2 regions of the Colwellia psychrerythraea 34H genome follow, and region 2 is predicted to be linked to the other one. Evidence: predicted binding sites of a transcription regulator. Region 2 holds the regulator's gene; the other holds the start of a gene.

Evidence for each region. Region 2 encodes MetJ, which represses methionine synthesis genes. Its sites were predicted from a motif close to TAGACGTCTAGACGTCTA; they were not measured.
Region 1: CPS_RS04905 (homoserine O-succinyltransferase) is a predicted target of MetJ. The motif match lies at 2,863-2,880, and genes of this name have one in related genera.

The regions. Positions count from the first base shown of each region.
Region 1 is NC_003910.7:1,113,317-1,121,099, reverse strand. Features, by position in the region: gene metH (methionine synthase) at 1-1,745, opposite strand, end outside; gene CPS_RS04905 (homoserine O-succinyltransferase) at 1,840-2,787, opposite strand; gene CPS_RS04900 (MipA/OmpV family protein) at 3,325-4,089, opposite strand; gene CPS_RS04895 (YajQ family cyclic di-GMP-binding protein) at 4,263-4,745, opposite strand; gene CPS_RS23675 (VanZ family protein) at 4,948-5,325, shown strand; gene CPS_RS04890 (ketopantoate reductase family protein) at 5,379-6,362, shown strand; gene thiI (tRNA uracil 4-sulfurtransferase ThiI) at 6,372-7,783, opposite strand, start outside.
Region 2 is NC_003910.7:445,818-453,600, forward strand. Features, by position in the region: gene hemE (uroporphyrinogen decarboxylase) at 1-657, shown strand, start outside; gene CPS_RS02005 (GntR family transcriptional regulator) at 1,421-1,780, shown strand; gene CPS_RS02010 (ABC transporter ATP-binding protein) at 1,783-2,640, shown strand; gene CPS_RS02015 (hypothetical protein) at 2,640-3,545, shown strand; gene CPS_RS02020 (sensor domain-containing diguanylate cyclase) at 3,634-4,914, opposite strand; gene metJ (met regulon transcriptional regulator MetJ) at 5,182-5,511, opposite strand; gene metB (cystathionine gamma-synthase) at 5,760-6,926, shown strand; gene CPS_RS02035 (bifunctional aspartate kinase/homoserine dehydrogenase II) at 6,953-7,783, shown strand, end outside.

The DNA.
Region 1 (7,783 bases), 670 kb from region 2:
TGAATGGCTTCACGCACTGGGTTGTTTCCTCTAAATGAGAAAGAAACGTTAGATACACCACCTGAAATCATCGCATAAGGTAGATTTTTCTTAATGTCATCAACTGCTTCGATAAAATCGACCGCGTAGTTATTGTGCTCTTCAATACCTGTGGCGACAGCAAAAATATTCGGGTCAAAAATAATATCTTCTGGCGGGTAACCAATTTCATCAACCAACATATGATAAGCACGATGACAAATTTCATATTTACGCTTACGCGTATCAGCTTGTCCTTCTTCATCAAATGCCATAACAATAACAGCCGCGCCGTAACGACGAAGCAATTCAGCTTGGTGACGGAAGTTTTCTTCGCCCTCTTTTAAGCTGATAGAGTTAACAATGCCTTTACCTTGAATACATTTCAGGCCCGCTTCAATGATATCCCACTTAGAGGAGTCAATCATGATCGGCACTTTAGCAATATCTGGTTCGCCAGCAATCAGGTTCAAAAAACGCACCATGGCGGTTTTTGAGTCCAACATGCCTTCATCCATGTTGATATCAATAATCTGCGCGCCATTTTCTACTTGTTGTAGAGCTACAGAGATAGCTTTATCGTAATCTTCTTCAACAATTAAGCGCTTAAACATGGCAGAGCCGGTAACATTGGTACGTTCGCCCACGTTTACAAACAAGCTATCTTTGTTAATGGTTAATGCTTCTAAACCAGATAAGCGACAGGCAATTTCACGTTTTTCAACTTTACGCGGTTTTATTTTTGCAACTGAGTCAGCCATGCCTCTGATATGCTCAGGCGTGGTACCACAACAGCCACCAATGATATTTAAAAAGCCTGATGAAGCCCACTCTTCTACATGAGTGTTCATGTCTTCAACGGTGAAATCATACTCACCGAAGGCATTTGGTAAACCCGCATTAGGATGGGCAGAAACAGCCGTATCACAAATACGGCTTAATTCAGCAACATACTGGCGTAATTCAACGGGACCTAAGGCACAGTTAAGACCAAAGGAAACAGGCTTTGCATGACGTAATGAATTGTAAAAAGCTTCTGTGGTTTGTCCTGATAGAGTACGACCCGAGGCATCAGTAATAGTACCTGAAATCATTACAGGTAAACGCTCACCTAATTGGTCAAATACAGTTTCTACTGCAAATACTGCCGCTTTAGCATTTAAGGTATCGAAAATAGTTTCGATTAAAATAATGTCACTACCGCCTTCAATCAAAGCTAACGTGGATTCAATGTAAGCATCTTTTAGCTCATCAAAGGTAACGTTACGATATGCAGGATCGTTGACATCAGGAGAAATCGAACAAGTTCGGTTTGTTGGCCCTAAAACACCCGCAACAAAACGAGGACGATCTGGGTTCTTTTTAGTGTACTCATCAGCCGCTTCTCGCGCTATTTGAGCAGCAACACGGTTAATCTCAGCGCTATACTCTTGCATGTCGTAATCGGCCATGGCAATCGTTGTTGCGTTAAACGTATTCGTTTCAAGAATATCAGCGCCGGCTTCAAGATACTCAAGATGAATCGCTTTAATGATTTCAGGTTGAGTAAGCACTAACATATCGTTATTGCCTTTTACATCGGTATGCCAATCAGCAAAGCGTTCCGCTCTAAAGTCTTGCTCTTCAAATTTATATGCTTGGATCATGGTGCCCATTGCACCATCTAAAATTAAAATGTTTTTTGCTAACTGTTGCTCAAATAAGGCAAATGATGATGATTTTTTCATGTTCTTTTTCCGCTGTGTCGAAAGTTATTTAATGGCTGACTAAGATAAATAATAGTGACCAACTAATTAATATTAGTTGGTCTTTTAGTGAAAACTAAATAACAGTATCAGGGTGAATAGCTCTAATATTTGAAGCATCTAATTGATATGGCGTCATTTGATAAACATAGTAGTTAAGCCAATTAGTATAGAGCAAACTACCATGACTACGCCATGAGCCAACGGGTGATTTGCTGGCGTCATCATCTTGATAATAATTTTTGGGTAAAGCAGTATCAGCACTTTTATTACTATCTCGTAAATATTCTTCATGCAATGTGCTTGCATCGTATTCAGGATGACCCGTCAAATACACTTGCTGTTTGTTTTTACTGGCAGCTAAATATACACCTGCATCAGCAGATTCAGCTAATATCTGTATTTGAGGAATGCTTTCATAATCTGATTTATCAATGTAACCATAACGAGAATGTGGCACATTAAAGTTTTCATCAAATCCTCTCGTTAATGACTCTTTATCATCAAGCGGTTTGTGTTTAAACACACCAGAAAGTTTTTCTTTGCGCAAATGACGGTTTAAACCGTAGTGATGATATAACGCAGCGTGTGCAGCCCAACATGAGAACATGGTTGAAGTTACATTTTTTTCTGCCCAATCAAACACTTCACAAATTTTATCCCAAAATTTCACTTGCGAATAATCAAGCAAAGCTAGCGGAGCACCTGTGATGATTAGACCATCGTATTGTTTGTGTTTTATATCATCAAACAAATGGTAAAAGTTTTCTAGATGCTCTTCTGGCGTATTTTTGGACACATTTTTATGTATACGAATAAATTCAATATTTATCTGTAACGGTGTATTAGACAGCATGCGCAATATCTGCACTTCAGTTTCAATTTTATTCGGCATTAAGTTGAGAATAGCGACTTGCATTGGACGAATTTCTTGAGATGCTGCTCGGTTCTCAGACATAACAAAAATATTTTCATTATCTAAAATTGATAACGCTGGTAATTGGTCGGGAATTTTAATGGGCATGACGCTACCTAACAAAAAATACACATAATAATTAAGAGTTATACTGTTACTTAGATCACTAGATATGTCAACATCTAAACGTATAGACGTCTATACTGTTTTTATCGTCTAAATCATAAATCGAGCTAATAACCACCTATTACAGTACTTAACGCCATGTTTAGCCTTTTCTGGATAGAGCTCAAACATGTATATAGCCCATAATGATGTCTATCAATTATAGAGCCTTTTTTCCCCTTTTATTCATATCAGCAAATAATAAATATAAATAATCTTGCTAGATATTAGAGCTAATTCCCTTGGTACATCTGCTTAAGTGAGTTATTAATCCCACGAATACTTACATTAATCGCACTAAATAAGTGATCATTTTCAGGTGAGTTATAGCAATCGGACTAATAATGACAATTGACAATAAGTTACCATCATTGCCTAAAGTAGCTATTGAATTAAAAATGTCGAGAAGTCGTTTGAGGTAAGTAATACTTCAAAGAAAACAACACGACATTTTAGCTAGTCTAAAATGCCGTGATATAGTTAAAAAAACTTACTAAAGAGAAAACGAGCACTCATATTAGCTTCATCTTCAACCAATGGGCTATTGGTTATTACTGAATCATACCAAGTGTAATCAACTACAATACGGGTAAAGCCACCTAAAAAAATGGGCGTGGCCAAGGATAAAGAAATAGTAGTATTTAGTGCGGATTTACCAAGATATTGAGATGTAAATTCATTAGTTTCGTTTGCCTTCACACCATAATAATAATCAACATGATTGCTGTCTAAATAGCTGACACTTAAACTGGGTTCAAAGAACAAAGGACCTTTGCGAAACACACGCGAGATGTTAGCTTTAGCTTCATAACCATTAGATCTGCCAAGTACATCAAACATGCTTGAAAGGCCTATTTTCCAGTCCTTCTTCTGATAAGAAAGTCCTAATCCAGCATCCATAGAAAACTTTCTTTCTTGCATATTTTCAAAAATAAAACTGTCAGACTCATCAAAGCCTTGAAATCGAGGGGCGATCTGCACAGTCAATTCAATATCAGAAAATTCCAATGCATCATAACTAACGAAGGGCCCTAAAACACGAAAATTATCACCTCGGTAACCTATAATAGGTAAAGGAATGACTCGATAATCATAGCCAGAATATATCTCTTGGTTGATACCTAAACCTAAGCCATACAAAAAACCTTTCGGTTCAATACGCTCTCTAACGTCTCCTCTATCTCCGTCCGCAAACACAGCACTACTCAATAATGCTAGGCTCCAACAAAGGGCCAGATATTTCATTTACTTTCCTTAGGTTAATATACTATTCAAAGACTAAAATGCTATTCAAAACCTACAATACGCTTCAATAGAAGTATTTAGATCAATTATGCTTTTAATTTTAACCAACATAAAAAAAACCATAACTAAAGTTATGGTTTTGAATTGGTTGTCACAATTTAGTTGGCTAAATTTTAATCTTTAAAGTTAGTAAACTGAAACGACTGTTCTAGCTCAGCAGTACGCACTAATTGCATTACCGCTTGTAATTCATCACGCTTTTTACCTGTTACACGAACTTGTTCACCTTGAATCGCAGCTTGTACTTTCAGCTTTTCGCCTTTGATAAGCTTCACTAGTTGCTTAGCCATATCTTGCTCTATACCTTCTTTAAACGTTACTTGCTGACTCCAATTTCTACCTGAAGCACTTGCATCTCCAACGGCCATTGCTTTAGCATCAACATTACGCTTAGCTAATTGGCTTCTTAGCAAGTCGCACATTTGCTTTAATTGAAAGTCACCTTCAGCTTTGAGGATAATATTAGGTTTTTTCCATTCAAAACTTGCTTCAACACCACGAAAATCAAATCGGGTAGTAATTTCACGATTAGCATTGTCGACAGCATTTCTTACTTCTTCTAAATCAGTCTCTGATACGATATCCATTGATGGCATAATTTTTCTCTATGTAGGTTGGATTAACTCAATACCGCTATTATACCTTCACGTTTAATGCACGCAACTAAAGTAACAATTGAAGCAAGAAAATATGTTATGCAGCAACTTAACGATAATGCAGGACAGAAAAGTGCAACAAGAAATACTGTGTTAATCATGCTAATATTGAATAACTTACTTAGTTAATTGCAGATTACTTGTGAAAGCTCGCCCGCATTATTACTTTTTTATTACGGTCATTGTCGTAATTCTATTACTGCTTTTCGCGCATGATTTTTTACCCGATGTTTTACGAAAGCGCATATTTCAAATTCCAGAGATTGATACCATAGGGCACTTAACTAGCTTTGTCATTTTAACCTGGGTTTGCCACTCTATTATCAAATTGTCACTGTCTCTTTCTGTGCCTTTGCTTATTTTCTATGGCGCTTTGACAGAAATTGGTCAATCCTTTTTGGGGTATAGAACGGGGCAATTCGGAGACTTTATTGCTGATGTTGTAGGCATCAGTTTATTCATGTTAACGAAATGGCTGTACCGCAAGTTTTTCCATAGAACTAGAGTCAATACGTTGTAACTACAAATGTTACTCACTGCTACGAACTTAATACAATGGTACATAATAAACTCATGATTAATAAGCCAGATAATATTGTTGTCGTTGGACAAGGAGCAATGGGACTTCTTTGGTACCATCACTTATCTCAACAGAATATTTCACATAGCGACATCCCAAACGTCAATAAAAACAAGAAGGTTACTCTACTTGCCTCGAATAAAAATTCACTGAGTAACCATGAGCTAGAGACGGCCACTTATCAATTTATCACCTACCAGCAAGCTCAAGAAAAAACTTATCCGCTAACCTATAGTCAAGCGGTTGATGTAGAGTCAGCTGATGTAATTATCTTATGTCTAAAGTCATTTAATATTGCCACCGCAATAAAGAAAATAGCTAAGAACATTAATCCTCATTGCATCATTATTCTTGCTCATAATGGCATGGGTACCTTTACGGATGTGGAGAGCCTACTACCCCGTCAGCAAATTATACTGGCGATGTTAACAACTCATGGCTGTTTACGAAATGCACCATTAGCTATTACCCATACAGGATTAGGTCAAACCGATATAGGACTACTTTCTGGAAAATTAAGTGTATCCCAACAAACTCAACTCACCAATCTATTGAACCATGCCCTGCCCCAAGTAAGCTTTCATCAAGACATAGTGACAAAGCAGTGGGTAAAGTTGGCAATTAATTGTGTGATAAACCCTATCACTGCCATTAATAACATTGAAAATGGCGAGGTAAATGACGAGAAGTTTTCTGCACAGATCAATGCGTTATTAACTGAAATAAGCGAAGTGAGCCAAACTGAAAATATAACGTTAGCATTTACTGACTTAAAGGCAATGGTTCATAAAGTAGCATTAGCAACAGCGAAAAACTGCTCTTCAATGAGAAGTGATGTTTTGACGGGAAGATCTACAGAGGTTGATTATATTAACGGTTATATTCACCGCTTAGGTAAGAAAAATAATGTTGCCACGCCAGAGAATACTCGTCTGTGGCAACAGGTGCTGAACCTTAACGTTAGCTCTAGAGGTTAAGTCTAAAAGTTAAGGACGGTACACTTTTACATTTTTGAAACCATTATCAAGTAAATATAAGGCTTGAAGTTTACTCATCACACCGTGATCACAATATAACAAGTATTCTTTCGTCATATCTAAGTCACCAAACTGTGTAGATAATTTGTAAAAAGGAATGTGCTTAACTTCAACATCACCTAGCTCTAACGGTTTATCTTCTTCTTCTTCAGGGCTACGAATATCTACAACAACAGCATTCTCAGGAATGTTTTCAACAAGATCTACAGCATGAATTTCTTCTTCTGCTTCTTTGCCTATATCGCGAATATCATAAACACGCGTTTCACTAACAACCTTGTCTAAAACATCAAAATCAAAGTTACCTTCTTCTTCTTCAACTTTAGATAAAACAGCTTTTACCGTTGGTTTTTTAGAAATAACTCCACAGTATTCTGGAATGGTTTTAGAAAATTCTTCTGTTCCTATTTTGCGCGCTATATCAATAATATCTTGCTTATCGTAAGCCGCTAATGGACGTAAAATCAGCGTATCAGTTACACGATTGATAACGTTTAAATTAGTTAAGGTTTGACTTGAAACCTGACCTAAACTCTCACCCGTAACAAGTGCTTGAATTTTACCTCGCTCTGCTATTTTTGTGGCTGCACGAATCATCATGCGTTTAAGTACCACGCCCATCTGGCTATTTTCAACATTCTCTAGAATCTCAGCAACAACAGGCTCGAAGTCTACCGCAAAGAATTTAACTTTATGTGAGGCACCAAATTTGTTCCACAAATAATAACTGATTTGTTTAACACCCACTTCGTGAGCAGAACCACCAAGATTAAAGAAACAATAGTGAGTACGTGCACCTTTCTTGATCATTTGATAACTTGAAACACCTGAGTCAAAACCACCTGACATTAGTGATAACACGTCTTCTTGCGTCGCTATTGGAAAGCCGCCTAAGCCCTTATGTCGCTGGGTAACAATAAAAAGATCTTTGTTTTTAATCTCTAGATGAATAGTAACATCTGGATTTTTTAGTTTTACTTTCGCACTTTCTACCTGTTGATTTAAACCACCACCAACGTACTGTTCAACTTTTAATGAATTGAAATCATGATTTCCTGTCCGTTTAGCACGTACACAAAAAGTCTTATTTTCAATAGATTCAGCATGGACAGCGAGTGTTTTTTCATAAATATCATGAACATCAACAAATTCACTTTGCTGTACTTCTAAGAACATAGGAATGCCAGGAATGCATTTAAGGGCTTCTACTAAACGTTCACGGTTTTCAGGCGAATTGTCTTTAGTATTAACTTCAATATTATCCCAGTTCATACGTGTAGTGACTTGTTCGTCAATACGACGTAAAACATTCTTAACGCTAGACTCTAATATTTTAGTAAAACGTTTACGGACGGGGCGAG
Region 2 (7,783 bases):
GAAGTACCGCTGATTGGTTTTTCAGGTAGCCCTTGGACATTAGCAACCTACATGATTGAAGGTGGTAGTTCTAAAGCTTTCACTAAAATTAAAAAGATGATGTTTGCTGAGCCACAAACCTTACATTTGTTACTTGATAAGTTGGCTGACTCAGTCATTAGTTATTTAAATGCCCAAATTGCTGCAGGCGCGCAATCTGTAATGGTATTTGATACTTGGGGCGGCGTATTATCTCCACGTGATTATAATGAGTTTTCATTACAATATATGGCGAAAATCGTTGATGGTTTAACGCGTCATAATGAAGGTCGTCAAGTGCCAGTGACATTATTCACTAAAAATGGCGGTATGTGGTTAGAATCTATCGCGGCAACTGGTTGTGATGCAGTTGGCCTAGATTGGACCATTGATATTGAAAATGCAAAAGCACGTGTTGGTGATAAAGTTGCTCTACAAGGCAATATGGATCCATCAATGTTATATGCACCATTGCCACGTATTGAACAAGAAGTTTCAAAAATACTATCAGGCTTCGGTGAAGGTGGTACAGGTCACGTATTTAACTTAGGCCATGGTATACATCCAGATGTGAATCCTGATCATGCAGGTCACTTCATTGAATCAGTACACCGTTTAAGTAAGCCTTATCATAAATAAGATGCTTTAATTATCGCTGGAATATAAACCCAGCTTTATAGTAAATAAAAAAAAACCGCTATTAACTTACTTTAAGTAAATTAATAGCGGTTTTTTATTGCTCTATTTTAATCGGTAAATAGAATTATACCAATTCGAATAAGTTTCTTATTACTCAGCGAGAGTTAAAAGGCTTAGAGGCAAGGCATTGATTGTAGTGAATGGTTATTCAGGAGAATATGCTCCTGCATTCTCTAATAAGCTGCATCCATGCAGCGTCCTTCTCAAAATTAATAACGCAGCATATAAGCCTTTTAAACTGGCCCTTGTGGAGCTTTTCAGCGATTCGATAACCGCACAGGATTTTTTTCATATAGAATAACTATAGGCAAAAAAATTCTATTTGTTCTCAAACCGCTGGTAAGCTCGGAGTGGGAACAAACTTAATGGGATTGGTATTATATTTTTGTAACTCCCTATTAATTTTTTCCCTTGCCAAGCTTCTTATCCTTCAATGGGGGTGTGTTGCGTTTGTCTATTTACACCTTCTAAACTCAGCATTTCATAAATTAATACCGAAAAACATACTCTGTTACATTGTTACTTCGTTCATAATATAAAAGTCATTTCCTATTAATTATCAATATCTTGAATGCCTTTGTTTAATCGTTAAGGTCTTGTAGTACGACAAAAAACTAAAAATTAATAATAACTGTACTTGTGTTTCGGTGTGCTAGTGATGTATAACACTAGTATCTTTTTGGTATTATTCAAGGAATAGGGCATGACACCTCAATGGGATCCAGAAAAACCAATCTACCTACAACTGTATCAGCAAGTAGTCACTCGTATATTGGATGGCTATATCAAAGAAGGAGAGGCTTTACCTTCTGTTAGAAAGGTAGCTGCTGAGTATCAGCTTAACCCAATGACTATTTCAAAGGCGTATCAAATGTTACAGGATGAAGAGGTTGTAGAAAAACAACGTGGTAAAGGTTTGTTTGTTATGCCTGGAGCACAAGTTTTGATGCTAGACAGAGAACGTGAAAGCTTCTTGTCACACCAGTGGCCAGAAGTATTAAAGCAAATCACTCGACTTAAACTCTCGCCAGAACAACTATTAACCAGCAGCTGGGACGGGTAATTATGAACTCACTAATTTCAGTAAATAATGTCAGTAAATCATTTGGCAACAAGCAGGTGCTTTCGTCAGTGAACTTTTCTGTTAACGCAGGACAAATTGTTGGTTTGGTTGGACCTAACGGCGCAGGTAAAACTACCTGTTTACAAGCTATATTGGGCTTGACCGATTTTGAAGGTGATATCAGTGTTCTAGGTCATCATCCAAGAAAAGATCGCGTTAACATGTTAAATGATGTCGCTTATATTGCCGATGTAGCTATATTGCCTAAATGGTTAAAAGTTTCACAAGCCTTAAGCTATATGCAAGATATCCACAAGAATTTTAATCTAGAAAAAGCCCATGAATTTTTAGCAAAAACCAATATTGCGTTAGGCGATAAAGTTAAAGCTTTATCTAAAGGTATGGTGGCGCAATTGCATTTAGCGCTGATTCTGGCCATTGATGCCAAGGTGTTGATTTTAGATGAACCAACCCTAGGTTTGGATATTCTAACTCGTCGTCAGTTTTATAATCATTTATTAGAAGATTTTTATAACGAAGATAAATGTATTGTGGTTACTACTCATCAAATCGAAGAGATTGAACACATATTGACAGACGTTGCTTTTATTCAGGATGGGAGAATAGTATTGGCACAAAGTACTGAGGAGATAAAACAGCGCTTTAATATAGTGGCAGTAGCTAATGAACAGTTACCTCAAGCGGATGAACTGAATCCTTTATTTAAAAATAGCATGATGGGATTAACGACCATGTTATTTGATAATCAAGATAAAGAAACGTTACAAGGTTTAGGTAAAGTATCAATACCGAGCTTAGCCGATGTTTTTGTTGGTGTGATGAATAAGGAGACTTGTTAATGAATACAACAATAATGAAAGCCTCAATTAAAAAAGAGTTGTGGGAATTTAATGGCATGCTGACTTGGGTGCCAGTGACTTTAGCCGGAGTCTTTATATTCATTCCTCTACTTGGTGTGATATTAAATGGCGTTGATATGAAAGAGTTGATGGTAGGGCTGGAGAATTTAGCTCAATTTCAATCATCTGATCGTATCAGTGAAGTATTTTTTGTTTCTGCGATAGCGCTGTTTAGTCCATTCATTGCAATAGGCTTTATTGTGCAAGTTTATTATTTTGTTACCTGCTTATTTGACGAAAGACGAGACCAATCAGTGATGTTTTGGCGTTCGTTGCCTGTGTCAGATAAAATGACTATTGCCAGTAAAGTATTAACCGGTGCTATTGTCATTCCAGTGATATTCTTTATGGCAGCGACATTGCTGATGTTATTTATATTGGTACTGGCAGTGATTGCTTGTTCAGTATTATCTATTGGGTTTGATATTTCATTATGGGGCATGCTGGCAGGCGCAGACATAATAAGTGGCGTAGGTTATATTTGGTTAACACTCGTACCAATCGCTATTTGGTTATTACCTCTGTACAGTTGGCTAATGTTGGCATCTATTTACGCGAATAAAGCACCTTTTTTATGGGCGGTATTACCGATAGTCGCGTTATTGGTCATTGAGGCAATTGTGGTTCATTATCTACACTTATCGCAACCATTCTTTGGGCATTTCTTGATGGATTATTTCTCTATGACTCCTGAACATCTTGCTGATGTATCAGTCGATCAAGATGCGTCACGCTCAGCAACATTACTGATGTTAATTTCTCAAATTGATTATCGAACAGTATTGGTTTCTGCGGGGTTATTATTCACCACTTATTGGTTTAGAGTGAATAAGCAAGAATCATAATGAGTGATTTATGCACTAAAAGTATATTTAAATCAGATGATTAAGTAGTTAATGCCAATGTACTCGTTACCCTGTATATTGGCATTTTTTATAGATAACAAACGGTATTCCTACCGGTATTCTTAGCTTGATATAAGGCTTTGTCTGCACGAGAAAATAACACATCAAAGGCCTTGTCGCTGGCGATAAGACTTGAAACACCGATACTCACCGAAAGGTTTATTTCTCCCTGCCAATCACCAGTAATGATTAACCTGCTTTGTTCTTCTTTAATACGCTCTGCAAAAGTCATGGCTGACATCGCCGAGGTTTCAGGTAACAGAATAGAAAACTCCTCACCACCGATGCGCGCTAGAATATCTGTTTGCCGTAAACTCGCTTTTAATTGCTTAGCAATTTCTATTAATACTTGGTCACCCGCAGGGTGACCAAATTGGTCGTTGATGCTTTTGAAATGATCAATATCAATGGAGATCAGTGTCATAGACAATGAATAGCGTTTTGCACGTTGATACTCTTTTTCTGCTTGCTCAATGAAAAAGCGTCGATTATATAAATTGGTTAATGGGTCAGTATTGGCAAGTAGTTTAAATTCTTCTTTAAGTTTGAATAGTTCGGTCACATCAGTTGAAAAACCGATTAATGCGGGTAATTTATCTGGCCGATCAAAGGGGACTTTAGTGCTGATGTAGTGACAGTTATCACCATTTTCACCATGAGTCGTTTCTTCAATGACCTGTTTTTGATTGGTTTCAAAAACCTGCTTATCTGATTGGTAAAAATGTTCGGCAATTTCTTTGGGTAAAATATCAGTATCTTTTTTACCTATGATGTTCTCGGCCTTATCGCCAAATAACTCGGCAACGCGATTATTCACATATAAAAAGGTACGTTCACAGTCTTTAACATAAATATGGGCATCTATATTATTAAGCATGGTCTCAAGTAAGTAACTTTGTTCATTGACTTGTTCTTGTAGTTGTTTTTCTACTGTGATGTCTGTCGATATACCACAAATGCCGTTTACATTACCTAAATGGTCAAAAAGTGGTTTTTTGACCACTTTAAATATACGGGTTTCATTTTTCGCTCTGATAAAGTTACTTTCTTCATTTTCAATGCGGATTACTTGATCCATCACCATACGATCGTTTGCTTTTAATTGTTTAGATAAAGCTAAATCAAAAAAGTGAGTATCATCAAAACCAATAACATCTGCTAAGTTTTTTTCAAATAAATCTAAAACCGCTTGGTTTGCATAGGTGTATTTTCCCGATAAATCTTTGGTATATATAAAGGAATCGATACTGGCTAATATCTGATCTTTAATGGTGTCATCAGCGTTGTTTATGTTTTTTTCTTTACTCAAAGTATTCGCCTTAGGTAGAAGAGCTAACGAATCACAACCCAAATAGCTATGAATTGCTAAGTTATATATTAGCACATATAGATAACTAGCAAATTATCTGACCTTGCTCTTGGCGGTATTTTTAAGTGCAGTTAAGCGCTATGCTTTGTTTTTTCAGCTTTGTAGACAGAGGCGCATGCCTTACTCAGATTTTTCAAATACAAAGTGGCAATAAAAAAGGCACTTATTAGGTACCTTTTTTTTGTGTGTTTAACTTATTGTTAAACGTTATTCATCCTCAACTTCGTAAGCACTAAAGTCAGTAATTCCCTTTGCTTCAAGCAAGCGTCTGACACTTGCAGGTAACTTCTCATTATTATCTTTTGCTAAATCTTCATCATCAGGCAGGGGTTGCCCAGTAAATGCATGTAAGAACGCTTCACATAACAATTCACTATTTGTAGCATGGCGAAGGTTATTTACTTGGCGTCTAGTACGTTCATCTGTCAACACTTTTAAGACGCGCAAAGGAATAGAAACGGTAATTTTCTTTACTTGCTCGCTCTTTTTACCGTGTTCGGCATAGGGATTTATATACTCTTCATTCCACTGAGCCATCGATATTCCTCTATCTTGTTATAACGTATTCTAAAATGTAATAGTATAGATTTTACCTGTTGCATAAAACCAGTCAAGTAGAAGTTTAGAAGTCTAAAATTACTTGACCCAATTAATGAAAGTGTTTAGAGTTATAGACGTCCAAACATCTAAACGCTGATGTTGCTATATATCGGCGTTATTACTGATAAAACATGCGAATTAAACACTGCGTTTCATTACCTAGCATAATTAATGGAGAGAACTAAATGTCGATTACTAAAAAAGGTAATATTACCACTTCGGCAGTAAGAGCCGGTATTAATACCGACCAGCAGCATGGCGCTGTGGTTGCTCCTATTTACCTATCCAGTACCTATTCATTAAAGGGCTTTAATAACAAACGCCAATTTGATTATTCTCGTACGGGTAACCCAACACGAGCTACTTTTGCTGGCGCGATTGCAGAATTAGAGCAAGGCAGTGTTGGTATTGTTACCAGTACTGGCATGGCAGCAGTGCATTTAATTTGTCAGTTATTATCTACCCAAGACACGGTCGTCATTCCTCATGATTGTTATGGCGGTAGTTTTAGATTATTTACTCATTTAGCTAAACGTGGTCAATTCAAGCTTATTGTTGTGGATCAAAATGACCAACAAGCACTGGATAATGCGTTAGCACATAAGCCAAAATTGGTGTTACTTGAAAGCCCAAGTAATCCTTTATTACGTTTGGTAGATATTGAAGTAGTAACCAAAGCGTGTCACGCAGTAGGTGCATTAGTCGCGGTAGATAACACGTTTTTATCTCCAGCGCTGCAACAACCTCTTACGCTAGGCGCTGATATTGTTTTTCACTCAACCACTAAGTACATTAATGGTCATAGTGATGTAGTGGGCGGTGTTGTCGTTGCTAAAACCGAAGAGTTAGGTGAGCAGTTAGCGTGGTGGGCGAATTGTATTGGTATTACCGGCAGTGCCTTTGATAGTTTCCTCGCGTTACGTGGTTTAAAAACATTACCGGTGCGAATGAAGCAACACCAAGAAAATGCGCTACGAGTTGCTGATTTTTTAAAAAATCACGATGCTATTGATGCGATATATTTCCCAGGTTTTCCTGAACACACAGGTCATCATATTGCCAAAAAACAGCAGTATGGCTTTGGTGCAATGTTAAGCTTTGAAATAAAGGGTGACGTTGAAGCGGTTAAAAAATTATTTGAAAACCTCGAATTGTTCACCCTTGCACAATCATTAGGTGGTGTTGAAAGTCTGATCAGTCACCCATCAACTATGACGCATGCAGGTATGACAATCCCAGATCAGCTTGAAGCGGGGATTACTCAGTCTTTAGTACGTATATCTGTAGGCATTGAAGATATTGATGACATATTAGCTGATTTAGCACATGGTTTAACGCAGAGCCAACTGTAATAACAAACAGATTAGCAGGCAGAGAGATGAAACAAGAGAATACGATTGTAAATAAGGTCAACGAAGATAAAGCAGTGTCTAGCAACGAAATTGCAGATATTGATTTTATTGCTGAAGTAGCTGCAGAAAATAAATTGGCTAAACATGCTATTCAAGTACATAAATTTGGTGGTAGTTCATTAGCAACGCCCAAATGTATTAAACGTGCGCTTGAAATTATCCGTGAAAATTGTCAGTTAAACGATATCGTTGTGGTCTCAGCTAATGGTAAAACAACTGACCGTTTATTTGCTCTCTATTCTCTGGTCGAACGAACCATCGCAGAAGATACAATACAAAAAAGTGATGAATTAACTCAAGCGATTGATGAGTTAGCGAAAGAGCAAGCGCAACTTATTACTGAATTATTGAATGCTAATAATACCAAGCAATTATTGCTTAGGTTGCATAAAGACATTGAGCAATTAACGACTTGGTTAACCGCGGATATTGTTCAGCATCACAATGATGTTTTAGCCTTAGGTGAAGTATGGTCAGCAAGATTGTTGTCGGCGTTACTTAATGAGCAAGTTTGCCCAAGTAATAGTATCGACTCTCGTGATTTTCTTGTTATCGATAATGAACAAAGTTGCGTAGTTGATACTGCGCTAAGTGCTGCACAATTAAGACAAAGACGTCAGTTTGGTAAGTTAGCGGTTATTACTGGTTATATCAGTAAAGATTCTCGTGGTAAAAGCTGTACCTTAGGCCGTAACGGTAGTGATTACTCCGCGACTATTATCGCGTCTTTAGTTGCCGCTGGAAATGTGACTCTATGGACAGATGTTGATGGTATTTACAGTGCCGATCCTCGTGTT